Regions from separate parts of the Sphingobacterium sp. NGMCC 1.201703 genome, predicted to be linked through region 1. Evidence: riboswitches for the same ligand, from Rfam matches in the RefSeq annotation. Region 1 holds a riboswitch; each other region holds the start of a gene.
What was found. Region 1 has a riboswitch for thiamine pyrophosphate ahead of thiS (sulfur carrier protein ThiS). Riboswitches for the same ligand answer to the same signal wherever they lie in the genome.
Positions count from the first base shown of each region.

Region 2: linked by a shared signal. The riboswitch ahead of pnuC (nicotinamide riboside transporter PnuC) and the one ahead of thiS (sulfur carrier protein ThiS) in region 1 are both predicted to bind thiamine pyrophosphate.
Region 3: linked by a shared signal. The riboswitch ahead of ACK8HY_RS06555 (Crp/Fnr family transcriptional regulator) and the one ahead of thiS (sulfur carrier protein ThiS) in region 1 are both predicted to bind thiamine pyrophosphate.
Region 4: linked by a shared signal. The riboswitch ahead of thiM (hydroxyethylthiazole kinase) and the one ahead of thiS (sulfur carrier protein ThiS) in region 1 are both predicted to bind thiamine pyrophosphate.

Region 1 is NZ_JBLOHD010000001.1:1,117,102-1,122,934, forward strand. It holds gene thiE (thiamine phosphate synthase) at 1-404, opposite strand, end outside; gene ACK8HY_RS04610 (thiamine phosphate synthase) at 368-979, opposite strand; gene thiC (phosphomethylpyrimidine synthase ThiC) at 976-2,790, opposite strand; gene thiS (sulfur carrier protein ThiS) at 2,833-3,039, opposite strand; TPP riboswitch at 3,100-3,195, opposite strand; gene ACK8HY_RS04625 (family 78 glycoside hydrolase catalytic domain) at 3,430-5,833, shown strand, end outside.
Region 2 is NZ_JBLOHD010000002.1:454,839-460,671, reverse strand. It holds gene fabG (3-oxoacyl-[acyl-carrier-protein] reductase) at 1-129, opposite strand, end outside; gene ACK8HY_RS07245 (malate:quinone oxidoreductase) at 444-1,943, shown strand; TPP riboswitch at 1,957-2,098, shown strand; gene pnuC (nicotinamide riboside transporter PnuC) at 2,157-2,777, shown strand; gene ACK8HY_RS07235 (hypothetical protein) at 2,752-3,846, shown strand; gene ACK8HY_RS07230 (hypothetical protein) at 4,178-4,891, opposite strand; gene ACK8HY_RS07225 (ABC transporter permease) at 5,190-5,833, opposite strand, start outside.
Region 3 is NZ_JBLOHD010000002.1:285,788-291,620, forward strand. It holds gene ACK8HY_RS06540 (hypothetical protein) at 1-472, shown strand, start outside; gene ACK8HY_RS06545 (hypothetical protein) at 1,093-2,046, shown strand; gene ACK8HY_RS06550 (MBL fold metallo-hydrolase) at 2,116-2,796, opposite strand; gene ACK8HY_RS06555 (Crp/Fnr family transcriptional regulator) at 2,850-3,467, opposite strand; TPP riboswitch at 3,671-3,764, opposite strand; gene ACK8HY_RS06560 (SusC/RagA family TonB-linked outer membrane protein) at 4,333-5,833, shown strand, end outside.
Region 4 is NZ_JBLOHD010000001.1:690,322-696,154, forward strand. It holds gene ACK8HY_RS02685 (DUF1572 family protein) at 1-22, opposite strand, end outside; gene ACK8HY_RS02690 (GIN domain-containing protein) at 255-998, opposite strand; gene tenA (thiaminase II) at 1,223-1,876, opposite strand; gene thiD (bifunctional hydroxymethylpyrimidine kinase/phosphomethylpyrimidine kinase) at 1,860-2,702, opposite strand; gene thiE (thiamine phosphate synthase) at 2,699-3,331, opposite strand; gene thiM (hydroxyethylthiazole kinase) at 3,321-4,124, opposite strand; TPP riboswitch at 4,204-4,296, opposite strand; gene ACK8HY_RS02715 (VanW family protein) at 4,471-5,313, opposite strand; gene ACK8HY_RS02720 (hypothetical protein) at 5,366-5,833, opposite strand, start outside.

The sequences.
Region 1 (5,833 bases):
TTTTGTTTTGTATGCGTGTGTTTAAATGGCCCCAGGCCGATATAGTCACAATTTTCTGCGATCCGCTGTTGCACATCTTGCAGGCTATTAGCGGTGCCACCGATAATTTTTTCGGGGCCGAGCAACTGCCGTGCTTCCGCGATACCGCAATCCGTTAAGCCAAGATGTACACCATCCACATCCAGTTGCTTGGCCAGGTGTACATCATCATTGATGATACATTTGGCTCCAAACTGCTGGCAAACCTGTTGTATTTGCTTCGCAAGTATGGCGAATTCTGCTTCTCCCGCCTGTTTCCATCGGATCTGTATCCATGTGGCTCCGGCGTCCAGGGCTTTTAGGATATTGTTCTTTTGTTCAGCCTGCGTCAGCCCCTGTGAGATATATTGGAGTTTTTCGAGCATAAGTTTTTGCATGTTATAAAATGTTGAATAGGGTTGTTGGTTTGCCAGATGGCTCCCAGCAAGGCGATCCCATCTACACCTGCATGGATGGGAATCCGGCAATTTGAGGCTTGTATTCCGCCAAGACCGACCAGGCCGACATCAAAATTGGTCCGGAAGGGAAGTTGGCTCAGTACAGTATTTTCCTGGCCATAACCGACCTTGGAAATGCTTGGAAACAAAGGGCTTAAAAAGGCATAATCCCAGCTTTTGTCCAATGCGTTGAACTGATCGATATGGTGGACTGATGTCGAACAGATACCTCCGAAGTTTTGCGGATCGAATAGGCCGCTTTGGCGATCATGTGCGTTGAGATGAATCCGATTAATTTGAAGTGCATCCGACAGCTGCGGATGGGAGTGAAGAACCAGTCTATCGTGGTATATCGCATCGATAGATGCGATATAACGATACATTTGCTCATCCGTAAAATGATATTTGCGCAGATGCAAAAGATCGAGTCCATGCACAAAAAGATCATGGATGGTCTGTATTTCTGAGGCAAATTCTTCCGCTGCTGTCAATGCAATGATCATAAGTAGATTTCCTTTCCCTGTGCGATGAATTCCTGCGATTTTTCCAGCATACCCTGTGCGGCAGTATCCCGGATTTCCTGTGTAATTTTCATGGAGCAGAATTTGGGACCGCACATCGAGCAGAAATGAGCTACTTTGGCGGCATCCGCAGGTAATGTTTCGTCGTGGTACTCACGGGCAGTATCCGGATCAAGGGATAAGTTGAACTGATCTTCCCAACGGAATTCGAATCTAGCCTTGCTCAGCGCATTGTCACGGTATTGTGCCCCCGGATGACCTTTGGCCAGATCAGCTGCGTGTGCCGCCAGTTTGTAGGTAATCACGCCATCTTTCACATCTTTTTTATTGGGCAGGCCAAGATGTTCTTTGGGTGTGACATAACAGAGCATGGCACAGCCATACCAACCGATCATTGCCGCGCCGATCGCCGAGGTGATATGGTCATATCCTGGCGCGATATCGGTGGTCAGTGGCCCTAACGTATAAAATGGAGCTTCGTCACAACATTCCAGCTGTTTTTCCATATTTTCTTTGATCAATTGCATCGGCACGTGGCCCGGTCCCTCGATCATCACTTGTACATCGTGTTTCCAGGCAATTTTTGTCAATTCCCCCAAGGTTTCCAGTTCGGCAAATTGGGCTGCATCATTGGCATCTGCGATAGCACCGGGGCGCAGACCGTCACCCAGTGAAAAAGCAACATCATACTGCTTCATGATCTGACAGATTTCGTCAAAATGGGTATAGAGAAAGTTTTCCTGATGATGGAATAGACACCATTTAGCCATAATGGAGCCACCCCTTGACACAATGCCGGTCACGCGTTTTGCGGTTAGGTGAATATAGCGCAAGAGAACACCGGCATGGATCGTGAAATAGGAAACTCCCTGTTCCGCCTGCTCAATCAGCGTGTCCCGAAATATTTCCCAGGTGAGATCTTCGGCAACACCTTTCACCTTTTCAAGCGCCTGATAAATCGGAACAGTACCGATCGGCACGGGTGAGTTGCGAATAATCCATTCGCGGGTTTCGTGGATATTTTTGCCTGTAGACAGATCCATGATGGTATCGGCGCCCCAGCGGCAGGCCCATACTGCTTTTTCGACTTCTTCTTCGATGCTGGAGCTGACGGCGCTATTGCCGATGTTGGCATTGATTTTTACCAGAAAATTACGGCCGATAATCATCGGTTCGCTCTCGGGATGATTGATATTATTGGGTATAATAGCTCTACCGGCAGCAATTTCCTCCCGGACAAATTCCGGTGTAATATATTTTCCAGCTGTCCGGGCGCCGAAGTTCTCCCCGGGATGCTGATGATCCATTCCGGGTGTACTGTCGGCTAGTTGGGCTATACGTTGATTTTCACGAATGGCGACATATTCCATTTCCGGCGTAATGATACCTTTTCTGGCATAATGCAATTGCGTTACATTTTTTCCCGGTGCCGCAACTTTCGGCTTATGGCTGTAGGCAAAACGAAGCTCATCTAAGCTTGTATCTGCTAGGCGTTCTTGTCCGTACCGCGAACTGATACCGTCCAGCTGGTGCACATCACCACGGTCTAGGATCCATTGTTCCCGTAGCCGGGGAAGTCCCTTACGAATATCAATTTCCTGGGTTCCATCTGTATAGGGACCTGAGGTATCATAAATGGTGATTGGCGGGTTGACTTCGATCTGTCCATTGCTTAATTTGGTAGGGCTCAACGAAATCTGGCGCATGGCGACCTGAATGGGATAGAGTGTTCCAGGAACAAAAACTTTGGTTGAGTTTGGAAAAGCGGTCTGTGTGATTTTTTCTGATGTCATGTTAAGGAGAAATTAGGTATATTGAATAAGTTCCAAAGATGGTTAACCACCTTGCGTAGCGGTAATAAGTAGAATCTGGTCACTGGCACGTAGGGATGTGTTTGGCCAATCGTCTTTGGGAATAACCTGGTTATTGACGGCTACAGCGACACCTTGTGTTTTACCGGAAAGTTCAACCTGTAAAAGATCGGCTAGCGAATTTGGCGCGGGGTCGAAAAATCGGATTTGATGATTGATTGTAAGTTCCATTCCTTTTATTTTTTTGGTAAAACTTTAGGAATGGCTACAATAAGATACGGTAATGTATCCTGTAGACAGCTTACTTTTCCCTACGCCAGTATGATCTGGATCAGGTTATAAGGGTAAAATCTCAGCCCGCATATGCAGACACCCCTAAAGTCGCAACTAATATAGGACTATTTTGATGAAAAATCCAAAACATCCCTGTTAATTTTAAATACTGTTGCAATAAGACAAGGCTGTTTATTATGTTGAAAATATTTGATATATTCGTTTTTAAATCAACTAAAACAATTTAACGTCCTTTTGTAAACCTGCTGAATTCATCCCTGATTTCTTAGGAAACGCATTCTATTTTCATCGTGGGAAACACAAGAGGTCAACATGTATCTACGAAATATGAGGAAGACTTTACTGATGATCATGCTGAGCATGGGGACGTTATTGCATGCACAGCAGCAAAAAGAATGTGTACCTATTGCACTCCGATGCGAACATTTGGAGAACCCCTTGGGTGTAGACAAATTAAATCCCCGTTTAAGCTGGCAGCTGGATGATAAGCGACAGGGCGCAAAGCAATCTGCTTATCAAATCTTGGTAGACAGGGATTCAACAGCCCTAGTGAAAAATAAATCCCGTATTTGGAATAGTGGAAAGCAGTCTAATTCCGACATCTTGGTTCAGTATGATGGATCGACTTTGGAACCGCAGACAAAATATTTTTGGAGAGTCCTTGTCTGGGACAAAAATGGAAAGCCAAGCACATCCTCCATCGCCTCGTTCGAAACAGGGATGATGGGGATGCAGAACTGGAAGGGAAAATGGATCAATGATAAGCAGGACATTCACGAACAGGCGGCCCCTTATTTCAGAAAGGCTTTTAAAGCAGCCAAAGCAATCAAGTCGGCCCGGGCCTATATTGCGGCAGCAGGACTTTATGAGCTGTCCATAAATGGCAAGCGAATCGGCGATCACCGCCTTGATCCCATGTATACTCGGTTTGATAAACGCACATTGTATCTGGTGGAAGATGTGACCGGACAGCTTCAGCAGGGCGACAATGTCCTCGCTATTGTTTTGGGAAACGGCTGGTATAACCATCAAGCCCTGGCGGTATGGAATTTTGACAAGGCACCCTGGCGGGATCGTCCGACATTTTGTTTGGATTTGCGTATTGTCTATGAGGACGGTACTGAAGAAACAGTAAGTTCAGACCAAACCTGGAAGACTGCGGCAGGACCGATCCGCTACAATAATATTTATACCGGTGAACATTATGATGCCCGTCTGGAAATGCCAGGATGGGATACAGCAGCCTTTGATGATTCAGAATGGCATGCAGTGCAGTATCGGAAACCACCTTCCGCAAATATCGTCTCCCAGCAGATGGTACCGATACGGCTGGTCAGATCGTATAAACCGAAATTAATAAAAAAAATCGATGACAGGACCTATGTCTTTGATATGGGGCAAAATATGGCTGGTGTAACGAAGATCAAGATCGCTGGGAAAGCCGGGACGGTGGTCAAAATCAAGCATGGCGAACGCGTGCAGGCAAATGGCCGCTTGGATCAGTCCAATATTGATGTATATTACCGTGGAAACAAAGATCTGGAACCCTTTCAGACCGATATCCTGACACTGAGTGGCAGGAAAATGGATGAATTTATGGCGAAATTTGGCTATAAGGGCTTCCGTTATGTTGAGCTGAGCAGCAGTGAACCAATTGCAGTGGATGAATCGGCTGTTACGGCTTATTTTATGCATAGTGATGTACGGCCCATTGGCCAGCTGAAAACCTCTTCTTCGTTGATCAATGGGTTGTGGGAAGCGACTAACAACGCCTACCTGTCCAACTTGATGGGTTATCCCACGGACTGCCCACAACGGGAGAAAAATGGTTGGACGGGGGATGGGCACCTCGCAATTGAAACCGCCTATTATAATTTTGACGGGATTACCGTTTATGAGAAATGGATGGCGGATCATCGGGATGAGCAGCAGGAAAACGGCGTGTTGCCCGATATCATTCCGACCGGCGGCTGGGGATATGGTACGGCAAATGGCTTGGATTGGACAAGTACCATCGCCATTATTCCCTGGCAGACCTATTTGTTTTACGGTGATGCAAAGTTACTGGCAGAATGTTATGACAATATCAAGCGTTATGTGGATTACGTGGACGGAATTAGTCCGAATGGACTGACCACCTTTGGTCGTGGAGATTGGGTACCCGTCAAATCGCAATCTAATCTTGAGCTAACTTCGTCGGTGTACTTTTATGTGGATGCGACGATCTTAGCCGCGGCCGCAAAAATGTTTGGAAAGACCGGTGATCAGCAGAAATATGAACGATTGAGCCAGAAGATCAAAGACGCGATCAATACGAAATTTTTGGATACCACAACAGGGATCTACAGTACAGGGACACAGACCGAGTTAAGTGTACCCTTATATTGGGGCCTGGTACCCGAGGCGATGAAAGCCAAAGTTGCAGCCAACTTAAATAAGCGGGTAGAAGAGACCAATTTTCATTTGGATGTTGGTGTACTTGGGGCTAAAGCACTGCTGAATGCATTGAAGGATAATGGTTACGGCGAGACGGCGTATAAAGTCGCCGTACAGGATACTTATCCCTCCTGGGGCTGGTGGATTGTCAATGGTGCAACCACCTTGCTTGAAAATTGGGACCTACAGGCGACGCGGGATATTTCGGATAACCATATGATGTTTGGCGAGATCGGCGGCTGGTTTTTTAAATCCATTGGCGGTATCCTGCCAGATCCAACACAGGCTGGCTTTA
Region 2 (5,833 bases), on a different contig from region 1:
CTTTTCTACAGACGAAAGGTAAGTGAAAGCGACATTGGCGCCGTGCTGTGCAAACACTTCAGCAATTTTTCTTCCAATTCCTTTTGATGCTCCAGTTACCAAAGCAATTTTTCCTTCAAGTAATTTCATATAAGAGTGTAAAGTTATTCGTTGATGTTTTTGCAAAAATGTTAAAACTATATTATAACACAAAATCTTTCGATAAATAACGATTTAAAAAGCTCGGATATTTGTCTTATTTCGGGCTATTTACAGCCGTATCGATCAACAATATCCTGAGTAAAGGCTTCGAAAAGCTGAAAAGTTGCATTTCCTTTATACTTAGGATTATTTTAATAAATCAATGGTATTTTTGAATAAGTGCTTCTAAAAAGTACAGTTTTTTGACAAAAGGCTTGGGGGTTTACCAAAAACTATATTAAATTTGCATCAATCACAAAAACATGAGCAAAAAATCAAATAAAGAAGTTGACGTTGTTCTGATCGGCGCCGGTATTATGAGTGCTACTTTGGGGACTCTAATCAATGAATTAAGCCCAGACGTTAATATTGAAATTCTTGAGCGTTTGGATGTTGTGGCGGCTGAGAGTTCTGACGCTTGGAATAATGCTGGTACAGGTCACTCGGCCTTGTGCGAATTAAACTATACACCGGAGCAAAAAGATGGTTCGGTAAAGGTTGATAAAGCGGTTAAAATTGCCGAACAATTTGAAGTATCGAAGCAGTTTTGGTCATACTTGGTTGATAAAGGTATTATCGCCCAACCGGAGAATTTTATCCGCAGCATTCCACATATGAGTGCTGTTTTTGGTGAAAAAGATGTGAAATTTCTAAAGACAAGATGGGAGACAATGAATACCCAGACCTTGTTCAAGGGAATGGAATATACCGAAGATCCTGAGTTGTTAAAATCCTGGATTCCTTTGATGATGGAAGGAAGGGATGCAGGAGAGAAAATTGCTGCAACCAAGATGGACCTCGGTACTGATGTGAATTTCGGTTCATTGACGCGTGATTTGATTAATAACCTGGCAAAAAAAGAAAATATTTCAATATCCCTAAACCACGAAGTTGTCGATATCGAACGCGAAGACGATGGACGTTGGGAAATCGAAGTGAAGGATTTGAAAACCGGGGTGAAGAGAGAGCTAAAAGCGAAATTTGTTTTTATCGGCGCTGGAGGCCACTCCTTATTATTACTAGAGAAATCTGGTATCCCAGAAGCAAAAGGTTACGGTGGATTTCCTGTAGGAGGTCAATGGTTGAGATGTGTAAACGAAGAGATTATCAATACACATCATGCTAAAGTTTATGGTAAGGCATCTGTCGGCGCGCCACCGATGTCGGTACCGCATCTGGATACCCGGTATATTGATGGCAAGCAAGCCTTACTTTTTGGCCCCTATGCTGGTTTCTCTACCAAATTCCTAAAACAGGGATCTTATTTTGACTTACCTGCATCGATCAAATTATCCAATATCCGTCCGATGTTATCGGCAGGACTTGATAACTTGCCTTTGACCAAGTATCTGATTACTGAGGTCATGAAATCTCCTAAAGATAAATTAGAGTCTCTGAAGCAATTTATGCCAACTGCTAAATTGGAAGACTGGGTTATTGAAAAAGCCGGTCAACGTGTTCAGGTGATTAAAAAGGATGAGAAGAAAGGCGGGATTTTAGAGTTTGGTACAGAAGTGGTTTCGAGTGCAGACGGTTCTATTGCGGCGCTATTGGGTGCTTCTCCAGGGGCATCTACTTCAGTGGCGATCATGATTAGCTTATTGAAGAAATGCTTCCCTGAACGTGCTAAATCAGATGAATACCGCAAGAAACTACGGGAGATGATTCCTTCCCATGGCAAATCATTAAACGATGACGCTGAGCTTTGTAGGGAGACGCGTATACGCACGCATAAAGCGTTGAAATTAATTGATATCGATTAATTTCGATTTACAAAATATACTTATGGGGTGCTTTGGATGCATTGTCATCGAAGGCTGAGATTATACCCAATAAAAGCGATTGTGCAACCTTGTACAATCGCTTTTATATACCTGATCCGGATAATGCTGGCGTAGGGATTTTAATTTCAATAAAAACAGCTGTTTTTACCCGCCTAAGTTTATTATATAATATAAGAAATAATAAACAATTGAATGACTTCTGATACAATTTTTGATGCTTTAATCCAGCAAATACAACAAGCTAGCCTAGCTGAGTGGCTGGGGGTATGTTTTGGCATTTTGCAGGTTTGGTTTTCAAGACAAAATAAATCGATCAATTATCTCTTTGGGATAATAGGTATCATTATATCGGTTTATGTCTTATTCCATGCCAAACTATATGCGGAGATCCTGCTCCATGTTTATTATTTGGTAATGAGCATCTATGGTTGGATCTATTGGAAATATAGCAGTGACCGTGTTGTCCCAATCAGCCGCAATACAGCTGGAGATTGGTGGATTGTTGGTATTATCTGTATAGCGGGCTTTCTATCATTCTACTTTGGTCTGGTTCATTTAACCGATTCGGACGTTCCTGTTTGGGACTCTTTTGTTTCCTGTACAGCTTGGGCTGGGATGTGGTTGTTGGCGAAGCGCAAAATTGAAAATTGGATTTTATTGAACATCAGTAACCTGATGGCAATTCCTTTGCTTATGCACAAAGGTTTATTCCTATATGCTGGTTTAACCTTATTTTTATTTGTGATGGCTTTTAGTGGCTATTTTAATTGGCGGAGAATATTAAGTAATGAAAAGAAATATGCAACTGAGTGATGCGACTATCGCTGTACTAAGGGATCAGCAAATGAAAGGCATCCAACAGAAAAGTTTGTCTAGGGAGCAGTTAGCGTTGATTTATGATAACAAGTGGTTTAAAATTTGGGTACCACAATCATTGAACGGCTTAGGCCTGGATTTGGTCAATGGGCTTTCCCTTTTGAAGGAGCTGGCCTATTGGGATGGCGGATTGGCGTGGACAGTAACTTTATGTGCAGGTGCCAATCTTTTTGTCGGTTTTATTGATCAGCTGGTGGGACGGGATATTTTCGCTTCAAAACAGGTATGTTTTGGGGGGAGTGGGCAGATTGCTGGTGTCGCCGAACGTGAGCGTACATCTTATCGTCTGAAGGGGCTGTGGAAATATGCTACTGGAGCACCTCACTTGACGCATTTTACGTTGAATGCTTATATTCAGGAGAAAGGTCAGCCCATACTGGACGAGGATGGAAATCCCCTGGTGAAGTCTTTTTTTGTCGATCGCGAACAGGTGCTAATTCATTACGATTGGGATACATTTGGCCTGGAAGCGACAGCCTCGCATTCTTTTTCGCTGGACAATATATGTGTGGATGAGAACCGGTCTTTTTCTATTGATGCAAAGAAAAGTACGTATACAGATCTGCTTTATCAATATCCTTTTATACCATTTGCGGAGTTGACCTTACTGGTCAATTTTATGGGGATGTATCAGCGGTTTATGGATCTGATTGAGAAGTTATTTGTATTGAGGTCCAATCAGGGGAAATGGGAGATTCTTGAAAGTAAAGCTGCTTTTCGGAAGTTGGACGAAATGCAGCAGGATTATATAGATAGGACGCATAAAATCTTGGATTTGGCAGCTTGTTCTTGGAATAATATCAAGAATGGGACTGATAACACTGCATTATATGAGCGCATAGCGATAGAAAGTCGGGATTTTGTAGAGATCATTTTGTCCAATGTAAATAAACTCTATCCCCATACCGGAATTTCGGGTGCGACGGCTGACAATGAAATCAATATTTTGTTTCGAAACTTATTTACGGCATCGCAGCATAAATTGTTGCAAAAAGGCTTTTTGTAAGCTTGACGAGGAATTTTATTGTTAAGGATACCAAGATTCTTCATCTTGCGGTAGAAATTTCCTCTGTCTAGAATGTAGGTAATGGATTCAGTAAGAGCTTTTTTACCGATTTATTATGCAAAAAATATCGCTTCTGGAGGCCCCGTGATAGACCCAATAATCGTTCCTATAAAACTAAAAGTGTGATTGTAAATAATACAATGGAATTGAGGACAATATAGGGACGCGCGAAATGATGAGCGGAAAGCCTGTTATCGTGTCGGTATCATCGTCAAAACCGATGGTATTTAAGGAATTCGAAATCGATGTTAACGGCATTACTGCAGCAACTTTAATTTAAGTTGAGGCCAAAAGCAAGTCCATACCAGAGTTTATTTTGATAAATCCAGGTGGAACGATTGCCATCCAATAGATGATCGAAACCCAATGCCATTCCAACAGTGAAATTATTGACAGCAAAAATTCCTGCAAATCCTTTGCTCCAAACAACACCTTCATATTCTTGTTGAATGGCGTTATTTGTCGTTGTAGGGGATAGCGAAGAATTTCCAAGACCTGTGAAAGCGCCAAATGAAAAACCTAAATGATTAATGCTTCTATCGGATACACCAAGTGGATTTGTTGTGTAATTGATTATGTATTTGTCCCGTCTGTATCCGAAATAACCAGCCCCGTTCAAGTTTGTATTTAACTGCATAGGAACTCCGGTTTGTGCAGGGCGAAATTTTAGAGGGATCGTCAAAAAATCAATATCGAAAGACGGTTTACTGAATGAAGCAGACTGTTCGGAGTTCGCTTTCAATACATTCTTTTGAAATTGATATACGTTGCATGTATCAATGCTAAATTGGCCATTTTCCTTGGGCTTTGATGGGTGGATCCGAATAGTTTCATCGGCAACATCAATATAGACTTTTTGCTTTACGCCATCTATATTTTGTGTATAGAAGCCATCGTTAAACTCTTTTTTACTATTTTTTTGGAATACGCTGCAACTTGAAACTGTGATGCTGATAGGAATGATAAATTGTGCTAATCTCTTCATTAGTTTTTTTACGTATGTATGGTGATGCTCTAAACGGATCACTTTATTTTCTTTCAAGATATTGGATATACCTAGAGCAGTGATTTTAAGTTTAATGCTTGTCCTCATTAAGTCATCTAATCGAATAAATACCTTCTTGAATTTGCATGATGCTGTTTTTCATAGAAAATGTTAATCTATATTTTCCAAAAATATAAAATGGCTGTAACTTGAAAACAACTTTGAAGCGTATTTTTAAAAAAAAGAAAAATCAAGCGTGATTTTTTTTTATTGTGCGAATAATTAGTCGCTTATGTATCTACTCATCCCTAAGGCTATCTACTGGGTTTGTTTTTGCGGCTTTGAATGCTTGGTAGCATACTGTCAATAGTGCAGCTAATATGCCAATTGTACCTCCCATAGTAAACGGTATCCAATTTACGTCTATTTTATATGCGAAATCCTGGAGCCATTTATTAGTTGCCCACCAAACTATGGGAGCAGCAACAAGAATAGCAATAAATACCATTTTCACAAAATCCTTAGATAGTAAGTTGACTATACTCGAAATAGAAGCCCCCAACACTTTGCGTATACCGATTTCCTTGCTTCGCTGGTAGGCGATGATTGTTGCTAATCCAAATAGACCTAAACAACTGATCAAAATTGCTAGGGCAGTACTGATATTCGTCAACTTTAGAAGCTGCTGTTCCTTTTTATAAAGATCGGCAATACTTTCATCATAAAACCTGTAATTAAATTCCTCTTTCGGAAAGAATTGGTTCCATTTGTCACTTATCTGCCTAAATAATTCCGGAAATTGTTCGCTTTTACCGGCATCAAATTTAATGTTGATGGTATTGACATTCCCCATAAAACTTCTCAATGCCATAGGTTCAATAACAGTATAGAAATTGCTGATATGAAAGTCTTTTACCACACCCATAATTGGGAACCTTCTAT
Region 3 (5,833 bases), on a different contig from region 1:
TGACGTTGAAGGTATTCTAAGCCAAACTTCACCCCGAATAATTGAAAGCATGGGCGGAATAGACCAAGCAACAAAACTGACCAAGGAACTTTATTCTTCCCTTATAAAATACGGAATTAAGATTGATTCCACGATCAATTACGTTGATATAGATGTCTCTAAAATTGATAGCATAGCCTATTGCTTTATTCCCCAGGTATTGGTAATGTCTACGCCGGAAAAAGACAAAATGGTAATCACTTCAGCTAACTTATTAGCACTAAAAGAAGGCGAACCAAAAAAATGGACTTTTTTTAATTTCAATAAAATGGATCAGGAAAAAATTAATTTGTTTTTTCCTGAGTTTAATGGCAGGATTTCGCTTCCTTCTGGTCTAGAAAAAAAGACATTGGTGGTGCGGAAAGAAGAAGTAGCTAAAACTGTTGATCATCTATTGAAACTTATAGATGAATCTGTCAAAAAACGTAACTAGTTTTAAATCATTCGATCTTTAAAATACTGTCTGTAATTGAGCCGCCCCTATCAATGGAAACAACAGTGTATTTAATAATAATATTTTCTTCATAAGCTCTTTTGGATAATACCCTTGATTAATTAATATAATGCCTAGATTTTGCATGCTCAGTGCCGCTATTTAGAAATCAGTCTACATGGAAAATTCAAACATATTACTTGGCGGTAGGTTAATATACAATTTGATTTGAATCTCTCATCGCAACCAACTATAGATCTTTTATTTATCTTTTAAAATAAACATTATTACTAGTATAACCGTTTTGCATAGTTCTGCCCGACTGTATAAATTGAATGTGATGCCTTGGTCTTTACAGCTGGGTTAAAAATGAAGACTTGCGAATTCGGGTATTGGTGCCGTACGTCATCCCCTGTCAGGTAGACAAATATAAAGCCATCAAGGGCGAATAATAAATCGTGTCAGAATATCCCAGAATTATCGTATATATTTAATTGAGGTCCTATACTTTCGATCAGTTCTAATGATGTATCGTTGCTATTTCATTGGAACTGGATAATAAAAGAAGTGAAATGGAACATTTGAGTGAAACGTCGAAACATCTATAGATAATTTGACCAATGAAAAAGATTGAAAAGAATTTTAGTAATGCGATCTATCAAAATTTTGATGAGATACAGCAATCGTTAAAAAAATCATTAAATCGAGTTCGGATTGCATCAGGGAATGGTTATCGAGATTTGTTTAATTCTAATGCCTGGGGAAGACAGTATCATAAACTGTCCATCGAAGAATTGTTTTTTATGAACCTTAACAATGATGCAATACTGGCGATATTAAATGTGTCAATTTATCATGCTATCGTTCAAAACGATTATAGTCATTTGTTAAATGGCGTATTTACTTATTCGCGGTTAAGGTCTCTCCAAAGGGCGTATATTCCCGGAGCTAATGACTGGAACGTAGTCGAAAGTCTAATCAATAATGATATTGCACTGCGGGATATAGAATATCCCAAGTCTTTAGGCTTTAATACGAATGTATTTTATGATACAACGCTTCTATTGAGCGGGAACTTACTCAGAACAATTTTGACCAATCCCGATTTAAAAACGCTGACCCTCGAACAATATTCAAAATTTATTGGTGAAGTTTCATCAAAATTTGATAGGGCTCTCTTACAATATCTATACGGATTGACGACAGAAGATGACAAGCTATGCAAAACTAACTTTGCGGAAATGGAACAGTTGTATAATAGATGCCAATGGCTATCCTCGGGCTGGTACCGAGATGCTAATTTGAATAAATCCGTTCCAATATTTCTTTTGGGGCTTTATCAACTCAAAAATATTGTCAATATCAATATTGAAATTGAATTAGAAAATGAATTTTTAAAAAATACAGATCGCTTTATCGTTGACAACCCCAATTATATCCCTCAAATCTTTAACTATTTTGACGGCGAACTTGAGTTCCTAAATGAAACGTTAACGAATAGTTTCGTTCCGTTTTATCACACCTACAAAATCAAGTTAGATGAAATCAAAACAGTCACTCAGGCAAAGAGATGAGAGAAGCCATTCAAGGTATGGTCATCCAGCGTAAAGCTGGTCTGGAAGAAGGATGTTCCTCCATTGGTATTAAAGCTCGCTGCATTTAGCCACAAATTGCTCAAACGTCCCGCTTTTATTGATCATGACCGGTCCATGGCCGAAACAGATGATGGCAGGCTTCAGTTTGGCCAGCTTCTGTAGCGATTGGATATTGCGTTGCTGATCCGTGGTGAATAGACCTGGCGGCAGCCGTAGTCCGACTGCCGTCGTGAGCAGGTTCATATTGACTGCCGCATCTCCGATGATCAGTACACCATCCCGCTCTCGGAATAAAGAGATATGACCTGCTGAATGTCCGGGTGTCTCAATGACCCGAAAGTTTCCGATCATGTCGTTTTCAACAATTGTCCGTTGGACTTTATGTCCCTGACCTGCCCAATACTTTTGTTGAAGTTTTGCAATCCAATGTTGCGGTCTTGGATAGGCTTTGGTAACCATACCCGTTTCAGCCCGAAACACTTCGTTGGGATGGCAGAGCAGGGGTATTGCGAATTCATCACATAGCTGATCGCTACAGCCTTGATGATCTGCATGTGCGTGTGTCAGGACATGTTGATAAACGGGTAGTTCCTCGAGCGCTTTCTTGACAGTGGCATACGAACTCCGTATTCCGGAGTCGACCAATACACCTTCGATAATATAGCAGTTGATACTGTTTCGAGGCATCAGTGAAATCTGAACCACCTCGGGAGCGATGTGACGTAACATATTTTTTTGTGCAAATCTACATCGCTGATCCGGACGGCATAAGGACATTTGTCCTATAATTCCTTGGATCGGTGCAATTGCCCCTTGGCCCGGGTAAGCGAACGTTGCGTAATACCTAGGTACGATGCTAGATCTTGTGTGGCTACACGCCGGATGAGCATCGGTTCGTTCGTCAAGACATGACGGTATTTATCCAAAGCCGACCGATTGTTGTAATTCAGCAGGTAAAGCTCCTTTTGGCTATACTCCCGCGCTATCACCGATTTTATAATATTGTTCCAGGCGGTAACCTGACCAAGCAGATTCAGATAGTCGGGATGGCTTATCCCATAGATGATGCTATCTTCGATCACCCTGATACTCCTTCTGGATTTTTCCTGCGCCACAAATTCCGAAAATGAGGTGGCAAATTCATTTTCAAACTTGAAGCAGGTTATATTTTCTTTTCCTTCTTTGTCAATAGCATATGCCTTTACAGCACCTCGGACAATAAATCCAATATAACGGCAGGTATCACCCTCTTTAATAAAAAAATCACCTTTCTTCAAGCTGATAGGTTTGAAGAAATCCGCAGAAAAGTTGATCTCCTCGTCTGTAAGGGCTCCGGTTAAGGACAGGTATTTTTTGAGTGTGTCAGTCATTGGACTATCTTTCCGTTCTTTTAATTTCATTTTGACTGTCTAGTCGTATTTTCACATTTAAATGTACATATATTTCTTAATTTGGGAATAGTCAGGCAATGGAATCCACACCGATCGTTAAAAATTATACCGCAACGACCTTCCTACCCGAAAGCCTTCGTTATGCATGAAACATTAGGTTTGCTTAAACGTTGGTAATGAAACGATAAAAAAAGGGCCTTGGTCTTAACCAAAGCCCCAGGAAACATTTTTCCTTCGCCAGCATTACCTGGATCAGGTGCTATGGGTATATTCTCAGATTTTTTCAAACCACCCCTAAATGCTTCCAATAATAGGACAACAGCTAGCGGTTTTTAGTTTTAGCTATGTTAAATAATTTAAACGTTTTTCAACCTAGTGTTGGTGAAGGTTATATTATTCTTTAAAATGGAACTGATGTAATTCCTTTTTTTCTAAGAATAGAAGTTGTCGCAAAAGCTCTTGGAGCTTTTCCTGATTGTATGACATCAGGATATCGATAAAGCCATTAGTTAAATCTATAGCTAAAATCGAATGTGACGACTCACAAAAGACGCTTTGGTATATCGACTGAGATACGTAAGCACACTCCTTGTTCCCAGACTATCGTCGGATGGAGCCAATTTCACGCAAATATAGGCTCTCTTTACTCCCTTGCCAGCTCATTCGATAGTAACCACTTATTTCAAAACCACATATACAACTAATTATCAGACAATTACATTCCTATAAAAATTTTAAAAAAAAGTCTTTTTATTTCGTAACTTTTCCTTTACATTTATATAAACAATGCTAAAGTTGATTCGGCTTGTCGGCGTTTGGATCTTCATCTACTTGGGTCAAACATTATTTTTAACCAATTTTTAATTACATGATTATGAGTAAAATTCTGTCTTTTTTACTTCTATGGCTAGTGATCGTCCCACTGGCCCATGGTCAACAACGCATGCTAAAAGGAAGCCTTGTGGACCTCGCCACCAATGCCCCCTTGGGAGGTGCAACGATCCGGCTAGAATCTACCTCCATCGGAACCTCCACCGACGATCAGGGGAAATTTACATTAAATGTACCGCAGGGCGCAGTCAAACTACTGGTTACACTGGTGGGTTATGAAGATGCAAGACGTACCGTAACGGCACAAGAAAGCGACATCACCATCAAAATGACAAGCAAATCGTCTGCCCTAGAGACTGTCGTGGTCACTGCGCTGGGTATTCAGCGTAAAGCCAAGAGCCTGACCTACTCGACGCAGGTCGTAAAAGGTGACGAACTGACCAAGGTGAAAGATGTCAATCCCATGAACAACCTGACCGGTAAAGTCTCGGGTGTGCAGATCAATCGCAGTTCATCGGGTATGGGCGGATCCGTAAACATTGTACTACGCGGATTTAAATCAAACCGCAACAACCAGCCTTTGTATGTTATTGACGGTCTCCCAATCACAAATACAGACGGTAGTGGCAACTCAGGCGCCTTTGGCGGAGGTACCGACCGTGGGGATATCCTGAGCACCTTAAATGCGGATGACATCGCCGCCATCAACGTATTGAAGGGTGCGTCTGCATCGGCATTGTACGGTAGCCAAGGGGCTAATGGTGCCATTATGATCACCACAAAAAAGGGTGCCGAAGGAAATCTGAAAATTGACCTCTCCAGTGGATTCACGGCTGACAAAGCATTTTACCTGCCCAAATTGCAATACCGCTATGGACAGACCACCCCTTCCAGCGAGGAAAGCTGGGGTGAAAAAGGTAATTTTGCTGATCCTGTAAAAGATTTCTACAATACTGGTACAACCTTTATCAATACCCTGGCGCTGAGCGGTGGAACCAATCGCATACAGAATTATTTCTCCTATGCCAACACCAGCAACAAGGGGATACTGCCAACCAACACCTTTAAACAGCATAGCGCAACCTTTCGAAATTCGATGAATTTCTTTGACAATAAGCTCTTCTTTGACGGAAGCTTGATGTATTCGCGTCAGAATATTCATAATCGCCCTTCCTCAGGGCTGTACTTCAGTCCAATAGCGGGCTTATACCTGTTTCCACGGGGGCAGGATTTTGAGAAGTACAAAAATTTCGAATATTTCTCCGAAAGCCGCAACTTCTACTTACAGGATTGGTGGAATATCAATGCTGACGCTAAACTCACCGGAACGCATCATCAGCAAAATCCGTACTGGGTGCTCAACCGCATTCCTACAGATCAAAAAAGGGATAATATTATCGGACAGGCACAATTCCGCTATACCCTAACGGACTGGCTGTCGGTAAGTGCCCGCGGAACCCTGAACAAACGCTGGGATCACTGGGAACGCCGCATCTATGCCGGAACACAGGGTGTATTGTCGGGCCTGCCGATCGACGGCAAAC
Region 4 (5,833 bases), 430 kb from region 1:
TACTTGCTAAAAAATTATCCATTGGATTCTGTGTTATGTGTGCTTGTGTTTCTTAACACAAGGTACGAAAATATCAGCTTATATCTGGTGAATTGGTTCCTCTCAATAGGCTGTTGGAGGGGCATTCTAGTCCAGTTTTTTATCGATGCGGGTAGGGCAGGCAGGAAAAAAAGGTGGCACTGGGGAAGGTACCACCTTTAGCTAACTAAACATTAAACATAAATAAACAGTCTTTTTAAAAACCTAAACTAGCATTAGATAACGACCCGGCCACTTGTCGATTTGTCAACTTGGACATTCCGTGGCTGATTTTTTAAGGAGATTTTCGCTGAGGTAGAAACTTTACCGCGCAGATTATCCTTAACACTTAAGGTAACACCAGCCGATGTGCTGGCATTGACCTCCGCGTTGGTTGTTGTAAAAGCGGCCATGTCAACTGAAGTAGAGGAGTTGGCATTTAAATTCAGGTTCCTCGAACTTCCAGCAATTTCCTGTTTTGACGAACTTGTGGAATTTACCGTTAGATTCTTTGCACTTACGTCGGCCGTTAATCTACTTGAGGAACTTGTCGAAAGCGAAATATCGTCGGCAATTAATTTTTTAAGTGTAATTCTGGCCGATGAAGAAACGTTGACAGATATTTTGTTTGCCTTGATGGTTTCGTTGGTGAAAATAGAGCCACTGGATGAGGCCGAAAAACTTGTCGGAATTTTACTCGAATATACCGTTACACGGTTGTTCCTCGCATTTCTGATCTGCGAATTCCGTTTATATTGTACATGTAATACGCCATTTTTTACATTGGTTTCGATCAGCGATAGATGCTCTGCGTTGTCCGCTTCAACAACAACTTCATTGCGGTTGGAGTGAACATAGTCAACACGTAGCGAAGTGGCTGCCGAAATGCCGTCGGGAGCTGAAATCTTACGGGTTTCACGTTCTTGGGCCTGAGCTACATATAAAAATGAAATAAAGGCGATAGTTAAAATTCTTTTCATGGTTTTGTCTATTAGTAGTTTTTAATTTTATGCTATGATAATTTTTGTTTTTATTTCTGAAAACAGCCTCATTTCCTTGCTTACATCTATAATAGTGGTGCCAAAATTTAAAAACCATGTAAATCGTTTATAAATAGCTCTTTTTGCTTTTAGACGTTTTTTCTATTGCCCATTTTTGAACAACTGCTGTTCGTTATCGAACAATTTAACCGTTGTTTTTGCGGTTACCACATGCTCTTGTCGTAAGCTGCCTGCCAGAAATGATATTCCAATCGGGAAGCTGTTATAAATACTTGTCGCATTTTCTCCCGATTTGTTGCAGTAGTTTGTTCAGAAATTTGATCGACGTAATTTTTGGCTTTGTTCACACCCTCGGCAAAGTCCTCACCACTATAGGTTTCGATCCATTTGGAATAGGGGTTGTGGTCACCACTGGCGATCGAAACGATGTGGTCGCCAACTTCTTTATAAATCCAAAAGCAGGGTAAAGTCGCGGCCATAGCGACTTCAATAGGTTCAAAGGCAGCTACACTTTTTAAAAAGTGTACGTAATGGTGACAAACGGGTTCTATCTTGTTGTCGTCTTCCGGGTCCAGACCAAATTCTTTAAAATAGTTTTCATGGAGCGCTTTTTCGACGATAAGGGCATTGCGTCCAAATTCAAAATAATCCAGGGCTTGTTGATTGTCTGCACTCTTTGCACCTATGAAAGCTAAAACACGTCCAAATTCCTCCAGATAGAAAGCATCCTGACGCATATAAAATTGAAATTTGTCCAGCGGTAGACTGCCATTGCTCAGTTCGGAAATAAAAGGCATGGCTAGGATATCAGCATAAATTGGTCTTATAGCATTCCAGGCTTTATCGCTCCATTTCATGAAAAATAAGTTTAATAGGGTTGTGGAAATGATTAAGTGGCCCATTTCCTTTGCCGATAACGAGATCTTTGCTTCCTTTGATTGCCTCATGGACATAATCTAAAGCGGTAGCGACGGCCTCAGCAAGGGGAAATTGCTGCGCTAATTGGCTCGCTATTGCGGAAGAAAGAGAGCAGCCGGATCCATGTGTATTTTTGCTGTCAATTTTTTGTGATTTAAATACCAATGCTGATGCGTTTTGCTGAAAGAGGAGAGAGGTAAGCTCGCTACTTTGAAGGTGTCCGCCTTTAATAAGCACTGACTGACATCCTTTTTCAAGAAGTTCAATGCCCGCTTTTTCCATTTCTTCGACCTTAGCTATAGTCCTTCCGACAAGTACACTGACTTCATCCAGGTTGGGCGTGATAACCGAGGCTTTTGGAAAAAGTAGATCAACACAAGCTTGAATTGTATCATCATGGATTAACTTGTGACCACTTGTCGACACCATCACGGGGTCAAAGACAATTGTTCCACGGTATTCCTTCAAATAGCTGCTGATCAGTTCGACAAGTTCAACCGTGTGAACCATCCCGATTTTGATCGCATCGGGATAAATATCATCGAAGATCGCATCCAATTGCTCACGTACTGCTTGGGTCGGTATCTCGTAAATATTTCGTACCCCTTGCGTGTTCTGCACGGGTAATGCCGTTAAGACGTTCATGGCATAACATCCAATGGCTGATATAGTTTTCGTATCGGCTTGGATACCGGCTCCGCCACTGCCATCAAACCCCGCTATGCTCAGTACAGTGGGCACTGTATATTTTTTCGTTATGTTCATGTTAATAATTCCTTTAATTGGGCGCTATGCTTTCTTGGATTTTTACTTTGGCAAATTGCCGAGACGACCGCAATGGAATCTGCGCCAGCCAGCCAGGCACTTGTGCTGGTATCCAGGTTCATGCCTCCGATGGCGATCAAGGGCTTTTCAGTTAGATCACGTAACTCAGCCAGTCCACTGATTCCCCAGGTTGTAATGGTGTCTGTTTTTGTTTTTGTTGGAAAAATTGGGCTTATACCAAGGTGGTCTACAGCGGCCATCTGTTTGCTGTCAAGTTGTATCCGAACTTCCAGCGACCAGCCAATTTGAAGACGATGTCCGTATTTTTCCCTTATTGCTAGAGGTTGACGATCATTTTGTCCGACATGCACCCCCCAGGCCTCGATTTCAATCGCAATATCCACGGCATCATTGATGATTAAAGGGATTCCGTAACGATCGGTAAGCTTTTTTAGCTTCTTGGCTTTTTCCAGAAAGCCTGTCGGCGTTTCGTTCTTTTCGCGCAACTGAATAATATCCACACCGCCGATTATGGCTTCTTCGGCAACATGGAGCCAAGGGTTTGGGTAGCAGTCCCGTTCGGAGATCACCAGATACAAGGGGTAAGGAAATAGAGGATTAATTGCCATAATGCTTCAAGTTGAGATGCATCCGGATACGCTCTTCATTCAGCAGATAGAGCTCATCATAGAGATGCATCTGTAAGGAACCCGGACCAGCGGATCGCGCTGTTGCCAGTTCACCTGCTAAGCTCAAAAGGGAGACACCGGCGGTCGCGGCTTCAAAAGGATGGTCTGTGACTGCTAAAAATGCGCCGATGAGTGCCGTCGCGCTACAACCGAGTCCGGTAACCTGGGTCATCAAGGGGTGTCCATTGTGTACCTCTGCGGTATGCTGTTCGGACAGGATATAGTCTACCTTTCCGGAGATGCAGATGATAGATCCTAATTGTTCTTGTAATGCTTTACCAAAGCCAATAGCAGCTTTGCTGTCTGCAGTGCTGTCTACACCTTTGGTATTGACCTCGTTGAAATTGTAGAGGCTCATGATCTCTGATGCATTTCCCCGTATCACAGTGGGCTTTAACTCCAGGAGATTTGCCAGTAAGTCATTGCGAAAAGCGGATATTCCCGCGCCTACTGGATCCAACACCCAAGGGCGGCCAATGTTATTGGCATGTTCTGCCGCTACAAGCATGGACTCGGCGGTAAGTTCACTCAATGTGCCGATGTTGAGGACCAATGACTGGGCAAGGTCAACAACCTCGCGCACTTCGGATGGACTGTGAACCATGACTGGGGAAGCTCCAAGAGCAAGGAGCGCATTGGCGGTGCTATTCATCACCACCAAATTCGTAATATTATGTACAAGTGGTTTTTGTCGTCTGACCTGTGCTAACAGATCGATAATTAAATCTTCCATTCCTTTTTGTTCGCTATGTTTGTACGTGGCTTTGACAGGAAGAAATGAGACAGATGGGCTGTCCGGTATATTTCAATATACCTAAGCGGTTGCTTTTCCCTACGCCGGTATAAACCGAATCAGGTTCGAAGGGACTATCTCAATTCTATACAGAATACCCCCAAAGCCATATCAAATTTAGACAAAAAAAAGGACTTTTTATAACCCCTGTTTTTATTCGGTCCCGGAATAGTAAAAATGACTGCGAGCGATTTGACCGACATTTTCAGTATGAGTAGGGAAATAGATTGAGCCGACAATGAGCAGAGGATGATGTCAAAATGATCTTTCGTAGTTAGCTTAATTGCTAGAAACTTTTATTATCTTCAGTTGGCAATTCCGTGTAGTCAGGTGGGCTATAAGTGACGCGGGCAAAATTTTTCGTCAGGAGTTCCGTATCAACAACCTTTCCACCCTGAAATTTCAGGAATTTTTCCCGCCAGATTTCATTTTTTCGATAGAATTGATCACCTATCTTAAGGAATTGATGCTCTTTTTCAATGACGTGATAGGCAAAATCGAGCTCCTGATCGATCCGGAGCTCACCTTCAAGACATTTTTCGGTAAACCAAAGATTAATCTGAAACGTATAGGGTGTATTGTTGGTAAATTGATAGTCCCGATAATTGTAAAACACTGTTGCACCGCTTCCGAAAGGTAATACACGCCCATCATCGGGAAACGGATCAAAAGAATGGTGATAACGCTCCGTGACTGTCAGTGGGCTATGGATAACAAGCCAATGGATCAGGTTGGAGATCTGGCAGATTCCACCACCGATACCTGCCCGGGCTTCACCAAAAGACAATTCCATCCCTGGAAGATAGCCCTTTTTTCGTGTGGGTTGACCGACTAGTTTACAGAATGAAAAAGTTTCGCCGGGGTGGATCAGTACACCATTGATCTGCTTTGCTGCAATCTTTAGATTGGTCACTTTATTGATCTGCAGCTGCATATTGTTTTCCCCCAGCTTTTTTAATAAAACAGACTGGTGTTTTTTGATGCGATACTGCAGCGCTGTTGTAGATTTGGTTTTTGTGTACTTTTTATTATCCAATAACCAAATGGCTTTTCTTTGTGTCCTTCTCGCCCAAACAGCGAGAAAATACAGTAAAGGGTGACGTTGACTTATTAATTTCCGTTCTTTCACTAATGACGAATAATGTGTATTGCTTCCTCCTATTTCAGTTTGCGCGTTTAAATTATTGAAAATTGGAGGAACTTTCCTTTGTTTGTATTGTTTTAGAGGTAATTTTATCCTGTTTGTCAAATACGGTGCTCTCGTATTGGTGGTTGCCCAGGTCTTTTGATACTATTTTCAATTCCAATGTACCATCACGATAAAACAGGTAAGTGCTTTCGTTGCCTTGCACAGCTATTTTGGATTCGGCAGTGAGCTTTCCCGCCGTGTCAAATGCCTGCCACGAAGAGAAATTGTCTGCTTTTGGGTTCTCATAATAATACAATGTACGTTTTTCGATAGCGTCATTTAGCCCTGAAACTTCCTCAACAAGCTGCCCATTTTCATTGTAACGGTGGTCGACCCAATGCATGCGTTGGTAAACGAAGTGGATGGACTCCTCCCTGATCACTTGATATTGATCATTTAAATGATGGATGGAGGCGGTTTGCCGTTCAGGATCGGTAATGAGAATAGCGCGCGGTAAGTA